Streptomyces liliifuscus: one gene and its partner. The protein of the gene in region 2 interacts with the protein of the main gene of each other region in a pairwise test. Links are inferred from orthologs where the notes say so. Each region holds a gene or a part of one and is shown on either strand. Other genes may lie near its edges.

Region 1 (2,955 bases), 2.4 Mb from region 2 along the record:
GGAACATGTGCTCGGCGTCCTGCTCCTGCATGCGCCGCATGATGCCCTTGGCGACGATGTCGCGGGGGGCGAGCTCGGCCAGTTCGTGCTGGCCGAGCATGAAGCGCACGCCGCCCGCGTCGACGAGGTGGGCGCCCTCGCCGCGGACCGCCTCGGAGACCAGCGGCTGCTGGCCCTCGGCGTCCGCGCCGAGGAACAGCACGGTCGGGTGGAACTGCACGAATTCGAGGTCGCTGACCTCGGCGCCGGCGCGCAGCGCGAGCGCCACGCCGTCGCCGGTGGAGACGGAGGGGTTGGTGGTCGCGGAGAAGACCTGGCCCATGCCGCCCGTCGCGAGGACCACGGCGGGTGCGTGGACGGCTCCCACGCCGTCGTGCTGGCCCTCTCCCATGACGTGCAGGGTCACACCCGCGGTACGTCCGTCGGCGTCCGTGAGGAGGTCCAGGACGAGCGCGTTCTCGACCGTACGCAGGCCACGCGCGCGGACCGCCTCGACGAGGGCCCGGGAGATCTCGGCGCCGGTGGCGTCGCCGCCCGCGTGGGCGATGCGGCGGCGGTGGTGGCCGCCCTCGCGGGTCAGCTCCAGGACGCCCCCTTCGGACTCGTCGAAGTGGGCGCCGGTCTCGATGAGCCGGCGTACGGCGTCGGGGCCCTCGGTGACGAGGATGCGGACCGCGTCCTCGTCGCACAGGCCCGCGCCCGCCACCAGCGTGTCGTCGAGGTGCTGCTCGGGGGTGTCGCCCTCGCCCAGGGCCGCGGCTATGCCGCCCTGGGCCCAGCGGGTGGAGCCGTCGTCGAGGCGGGCCTTGGTGACGACGACGGTGCGCAGGCCGGCGGCGTCGCAGCGCAGGGCCGCGGTGAGTCCGGCGACTCCGGAGCCGACGACCACGACGTCGGCGGTGACGGACCAGCCGGGTGCGGGCGCGTGCAATCGAGGGAACTGAGCGCGAAGCGCTCTCGCTTGAGGGTGGTGGTGGGCGACGGGCGGGCGAATGCCTGTGCTGGTCACGAGGCGGCTCCGAAGGTCAGAGGAATGTTGTCGATCAGCCGGGTCGTCCCGACCCGGGCGGCGACGGCGAGGACCGCCTCGCCGGTGTGGTCGTCCCTGATCTCGGTGAAGTCGGACGGATCGACCAGCGCCAGGTAGTCCAGCGCGAGCGGCGGCTTGAGGCGGGCCGCGTCGTCGAGGACGAGGCGGGCGGCCGCCCGGACCGCGGCGGGGCCGCCGGGGGCCGCCTTGGCGACGGCGTGCGTGTCGGCGGCGGCGCGGGACTCGCCGATGGCGCTGAGGGCCTCGGCACGCGCGTGCGTGGCGGGCACCTCGCGGGCACGCGCGCGCAGCGCCTCCTGGGCGGCGTGCCGGTCGCTGCCCGCGAACAGGGCCTGGGACAGGGCGAGCGCGGTACGGCGCTCGGTGGCCGACAGATAGCGGTTGCGGCTGGACAGGGCCAGGCCGTCCGCCTCGCGCACCGTCGGGACACCGACGATCTCCGTGCCGAAGTTCAGGTCGCGCACCATGCGGCGGATCAGGGCGAGCTGCTGGGCGTCCTTCTGCCCGAAAAGCGCCACGTCGGGGCGGGTGAGGTGCAGCAGCTTGGCGACGACGGTGAGCATGCCGTCGAAGTGCCCGGGACGCGTCGAGCCCTCCAGGCGCTCGCCCATGGGACCCGCGCTGACGCGGACCTGGGGTTCGCCGCCCGGGTAGACCTCGTCCACGGAGGGGGCGAACACGACGTCCGCGCCCGCCAGTCCGGCGATCTTGACGTCGGCGTCCAGGGTGCGCGGGTAGCGGTCGAGGTCCTCGCCCGCGCCGAACTGGAGGGGGTTCACGAAGACGGTGACAACGACCTCGCCGTCGCCCGCGATCCCACGGGCGGTGCGGACCAGCGTCGCGTGGCCCTCGTGCAGGGCGCCCATGGTCATCACGACGGCACGGCGGCCGGTGCGTACGCGCGCGTGGAGCTCGTCGGCGGTGCGCAGCACGGTGGTGGTCATCGGGTGGCTCCGTTCTCGGCACCTGCGCGCGTCATCGGGCGTCTCCCTCGGTCCCGTCGGGCCCGTCGCTACCGTTCGTTCCGCCAGGTCCGTTCGGGCCGCCCGGGCCGGCGGTCCCGTCCGTGCCGTTGGCGAGTACTCCGAGGAGGTCCTCGGCGAGTTCCGGCTTGAGCAGGCCGTGGGCGAGGGCCCGGTCGGCGGTCGCGCGGGCCATCGCCAGATAGCCGGCGACGGTCTGGGGCGCGTGCCTGCGCAGCTCGGCGACGTGCGCGGCGACCGTGCCCGCGTCACCGCGCGCCACCGGTCCCGTGAGGGCCGCGTCGCCCGACCTCAGAGCGTTGTCCAGGGCGGCGCCCAGCAGCGGGCCCAGCATCCTGTCCGGGGCCTCGACGCCCGCCGCCCGCAGCAGCTCCATGGACTCGGCGACCAGCGTCACCAGGTGGTTGGCGCCGAGCGCGAGGGCCGCGTGGTAGAGCGGCCGGGAGGCCTCGGCGATCCATTCGGGCTCGCCGCCCATCTCGATGACCAGGGCCTCGGCGGCCAGGCGCAGTTCCTCGGGCGCGGTGACCCCGAAGGAGCACCCGGCGAGGCGCTGCACGTCCACGGCGGTGCCGGTGAACGTCATCGCGGGGTGCAGCGCGAGCGGCAGCGCACCGGCGCGCAGCATGGGGTCCAGGACCCTGGTGCCGTACCGCCCGGAGGTGTGCACGATCAGCTGTCCGGGCCGTACCGCACCGGTCTCGGCGAGGCCCTCCGCCAGTCCCGGCAGTGCGTCGTCCGGGACGGTCAGGAGCACCAGGTCGGCCCGCTGCAGGACCTGCTCGGGGGTCACCAGCGGCACGTCGGGCAGCAGCTGTGCCGCTCGTCGCCTGGAGGCGTCGGAGACTCCGGAGGCGGCCACCGGGCGGTGTCCGGCGAGCTGCAGCGACGCGGCCAGGGCGGGGCCCACGCGACCGGCGC
Region 2 (4,395 bases):
ATGAGCCGCGCGCCCGCGCCCTCCGCGATGCCGAGCATCTCACCGTCCACATGCGCGGGCACACCGGAGATCATCCGCTCGGGCGGAGTACCGAGCCGCTCGGGCCAGTTGGCTCGTACAAGATCATGGTTCCCGCCGATGCCGCCGGACGTGACGATCACGGCCTGAGCCCTGAACTCGAAGGCACCGGCGACAGCGCGCCCACTGGCCTGCCCCCGCAGGATGTCCGACGGCTCGAGCACCTCACCGCTCACGGTGTCGACGTCACCCGCGCTCCGCGACAGCCCGGTGACCCGATGCCGGAACTTGAGCTGTACGAGCCCACGGGCGACCCCCGCCCGCACCCGCCGCTCGAAGGGCGCGACAAGCCCGGGCCCCGTACCCCAAGTGATATGAAAACGAGGCACGGAGTTCCCATGCCCATTGGCGTCATAACCACCGCGCTCGGCCCACCCGACCACAGGAAACCATCGAACGCCCTGCTTGTGCAGCCAGGACCGCTTCTCGCCGGCCGCGAAGTCGACGTACGCCTCGGCCCACTTCCGGGGCCAGTGGTCCTCCGGGCGGTCGAAGCCCGCGGTGCCCATCCAGTCCTGGAGGGCCAGCGCGTGGCTGTCCTTGATACGCATCCGGCGCTGCTCGGGAGAGTCCACGAAGAAGAGCCCGCCGAACGACCAGTGCGCCTGGCCGCCGATCGACTGCTCCGGCTCCTGGTCGAGAAGGATCACCTTGCGCCCCGCGTCGACGAGCTCCGCGGTCGCCGCGAGCCCGGCGAGGCCCGCCCCGATCACGATCACATCTGCGTCGTACGCCATGAGCAGTGCCTCCTCGGCCTTGTTACTGGTCGGTCAGATCCTTGGGCAACGGAGTGACCCAGTCAACTGCCGGGTTCCGCGGACTCGGGCTACAGTCGGTCGATACCCGCACCCCGCCCCGCCACCGTCCGAAATCCCCGAGGTACGCAGCGTGTCGGTCCTGGTTCTCCTCCTCTCCGTCGGCGCGGCCTGCTGTCTCGGCTTCGGCTTCGTCCTCCAGCAGAACGCCGCCTCGCACGCACCACTCGGCGACTTCCTCTCCCCCCGCCTGCTCCTCGACCTGGTGCGGGTGCCTCGCTGGCTGGGCGGCATCGGGCTGATGGTCGTCGGCATGGTGCTCGGCGCGATCGCCCTCTCGAACGGCGAGATCTCCCTGGTCGAACCACTGCTCGCGACGAACCTGGTATTTGCACTCGTACTCTCCCGGCGCCAGACCCGGCAGCCGCTCGGACGGCAGGGCTGGGCGGGACTCCTCCTGCTCGCGGGCGGCGTGACGGCCTTCATCGTGGCCGGCCAACCACAGGGCGGCGACGCCCGCACGGACCCGTTCCGCCAGTGGCTGATCATCGGCACGGTGCTGGGTCTCGCCCTCCTGCTCACCACATACGCAAAACGCTCCCTCCTGAGCGCGGGCCCCGTACTGCTCGGAGCGGCAGCCGGACTCCTCTACGGCGTCCAGGACGCCCTCACCCGAGTGAGCGGCCAACGCTTCTCCGACGGCGGATGGATCGCGCTCGCCACGGGATGGCAGGTCTACGGGGTCGTGGCACTCGGAATCACAGGACTCGTACTGGTCCAGAGCGCGTTCGAGACGGCACCCCTCCGCATGTCACTGCCGGCACTCACCGCCGCGCAGCCGCTCGCCGGTATCGCCTGCGGGGTGGGCTTCCTCGGGGACCGTCTACGCACCGACGCGGGCGCCCTGACCTGGGAGGTCCTGGGTCTCGCCGGGATCGTGATCGGAGTCGTGCTGCTGGGCATGCACCCCGCGATGCCGAGCGGCGCGACACCCAAGGAACGAGTCCGGGTCCAGGTATGAGCTCCGCCGACGAGATCCTCGACGTGGTCGACGAACACGACGAGGTAGTGGGGCAGGCCAGGCGCGGCGACGTATACACCCGAGGCATGCGACACCGCTGCACCTTCATCCAGGTCAGAGACGCGCAAGGCCGCCTGTTCGTCCACCGCCGCACACCGACCAAGCTGGTGTTCCCCTCCCTGTACGACATGTTCGTGGGCGGAGTGGTCGGCGCGGGCGAAACGTACGACGAAGCGGCGCTCCGGGAGGCCGAGGAAGAGCTGGGCGTCTCCGGCCTCCCCCACCCCACCTTCCTCTTCAAGTTCCTGTACGACGACGGCGCCGGGAAGTCCTGGTGGTCGGCCGTGTACGAGGTGCTCTGCGAGCTGCCGGTCGAGCCCCAGGTCGAGGAGGTCGCCTGGCACGGGTTCCTGCCGGAGGCGGAGGTGCGGCGGCGGTTGACGGAGTGGGATTGGGTCCCGGACGGCATGTCAGCGTATTCGCGGCTGCGGGCTTTGCGGGGACGAGGCTGAGTTTCACCTGCGGGTCCGTCGTGGCCGATCGCGCAGTTCCCCGCGCCCCTGGGGCGAGGGGGCCTGGGCCGGTTTTGTGTCTGCGGGTTCGTTGTGGCTGATCGCGCAGTTCCTCGCGCCCCTGGGGGGAGGGGGCTTGGGCCGGTTTTGTGTTCGCCCCTGAGGGGCGGGCCGCAGACGCCGACGCGCGTGGGGCGGGGTCGTGCCGGTGTGTCAGCGTTCGCGACATACGGCTCCCGCTGGAGACGGTGACCAATGAAACTCAGGGCCGTATGCCCCGCCGTCGCGAACGTGACATACCGGCACGGCCCCGCCCCACCCACCGGCGGCAGGCGACACCCCGGCCATGGGTAAGGTCCTGCAGGTGATCGAATTCAGGCGGAACATCCAGTTGTGGTTCGCACCTGAGCGGATCAAGGAAGACGGCCGCACGCCGGACTACCGCTTCTCGCTGGCCAACGAGCGGACGTTTCTGGCCTGGCTGCGGACCGCGCTCGCGCTGATCGGCGGCGGCTTCGCCGTGGACCAGTTTCTGCCGGATCTGCGATGGGCCTGGCGGGCCGGCCTGGCGCTCGGGCTGCTCGGCGCCGGCGTGCTGTGCGCACTGCGGGCCGTGAACCACTGGGTCCGGTGCGAACAGGCGATGCGCCGGGGCGAGGACCTCCCGGTGTCGCGGTTTCCCGCACTGCTGAGCATCGGCGTGGCCGTCGTCGCCCTCGCCATGGTCGTCGTCGTGCTGTTCGGGTGGGAGGGGTGATGGAGCCCCACCGGAGCGCGGAAGACGACCGGGATCCCGGCCTCCAGCCGGAACGCACACGGCTGGCATGGCGACGTACGACCCTGGCGGGAACAGTAGCGACCGTGCTGGCCGTGAAGGCAGCGCTGAACAACGGGACGGACGCACCGGGCATCACGGTGGCCGCGCTCTGCTGCGTACTGTGGCTGGGATTCCTCACCGTGGCACACCGAAGGATCCGCGTACTGGCCGAGGGCGGAAAGCCCACGCCGCTCACCCCGAGGCACGCAGGCGCCGCCACTCTCTGCACCGTCGCACTGGCGGCCTGCGCGGTGGCCCTGATCCTCTGAGACGGCCACCTGCTCGACCCTCCGAGGGACCGGACAACACACGCGCCGCTTTAGGGCGATATGTTGGCTTTCATGTGGCTACCCTGACCGGCGTCACACTCCGCACCTCCTCCGAAGGTGAGCACCATGACCACCCTCCACCAGGAACACACCGCCCACGAGCACGCCCACGGCCCGGACTGCGGGCACGCCGAGGTGCCGCACGGCGACCACGTCGACTACGCGCACGACGGGCATCTGCACCGGCAGCACTCGGGACACTGGGACGAGTGCGAGCCGGGCGGGCACGTCGCCCACGAGGGGCACGGCCACGAGCACGGCGCGGACTGCGGACACCCGGCCGTGACGCACGGCGACCACGTGGACTACGTTCATGACGGTCATCGCCACGCCCGCCACGACGGGCACTGGGACGACCACTAGGCGACCGCCGGGCGCGAACGAACAGGGAACCCCCCGAGTCGTCGACGACGACTCGGGGGGTTCTTCGCGACCGAGACGCCGATCACGTTTTGTCCCCGCACTGGACTGCATACCGACCGGTCGGCATCATGTGGGGGGAGTCCTGATTCCCGGCGTACGGAGGAAACACGATGAGTTCAGACCACCCGCCAGGTCTCGATCTCGACCGGCTGCGCGGCCTGCTCGACAGCGAGCGGCCGGGACTGGTCGACGGCCCGTTGACCGGCCGGCTGATCGAGGGCGGACGGTCGAACCTCACGTACGCGGTGACGGACGGCACCTCGAAGTGGGTCGTACGCCGCCCCCCGCTGGGCCATGTCCTGGCGACCGCGCACGACATGAAGCGCGAGCACCGGGTGATCAGCGCACTGCACCCGACAGCCGTACCCGTGCCGCGCACGCGCCTGCTGTGCGAGGACGTGGAGGTGCTGGGCGCGCCGTTCTACGTCATGGACTTCGTGGAGGGCACGCCCTACCGGAC

The links. The genes of interacting proteins can lie anywhere in the genome.
Region 1: the proteins of JEQ17_RS36775 (region 2) and panC interact in binary tests that used the Escherichia coli proteins (3 or more experiments, as listed by UniProt). The link is inferred for Streptomyces liliifuscus from one-to-one orthologs.

What each region holds. Positions count from the first base shown.
Region 1 is NZ_CP066831.1:6,088,087-6,091,041, reverse strand. It holds panC (pantoate--beta-alanine ligase), read right to left. Parts: upstream 1,996-2,955; coding sequence 1,006-1,995; downstream 1-1,005. Other genes in the region: JEQ17_RS26130 (Rossmann-like and DUF2520 domain-containing protein), read right to left, coding at 2,027-2,955; JEQ17_RS26140 (L-aspartate oxidase), read right to left, coding at 1-994. UniProt on the Escherichia coli protein: Catalyzes the condensation of pantoate with beta-alanine in an ATP-dependent reaction via a pantoyl-adenylate intermediate.
Region 2 is NZ_CP066831.1:8,518,142-8,522,536, reverse strand. What follows is about bases 621-3,608. They hold JEQ17_RS36775 (NUDIX domain-containing protein), read left to right. Parts: upstream 621-1,850; coding sequence 1,851-2,366; downstream 2,367-3,608. Other genes in these bases: JEQ17_RS36760 (hypothetical protein), read left to right, coding at 3,579-3,608; JEQ17_RS36765 (DUF202 domain-containing protein), read left to right, coding at 3,123-3,452; JEQ17_RS36770 (YidH family protein), read left to right, coding at 2,731-3,123; JEQ17_RS36780 (DMT family transporter), read left to right, coding at 967-1,854; JEQ17_RS36785 (FAD-binding dehydrogenase), read right to left, coding at 621-815. Also shown: more of JEQ17_RS36785, read right to left, coding at 1-620; more of JEQ17_RS36760, read left to right, coding at 3,609-3,875; JEQ17_RS36755 (phosphotransferase family protein), read left to right, coding at 4,046-4,395.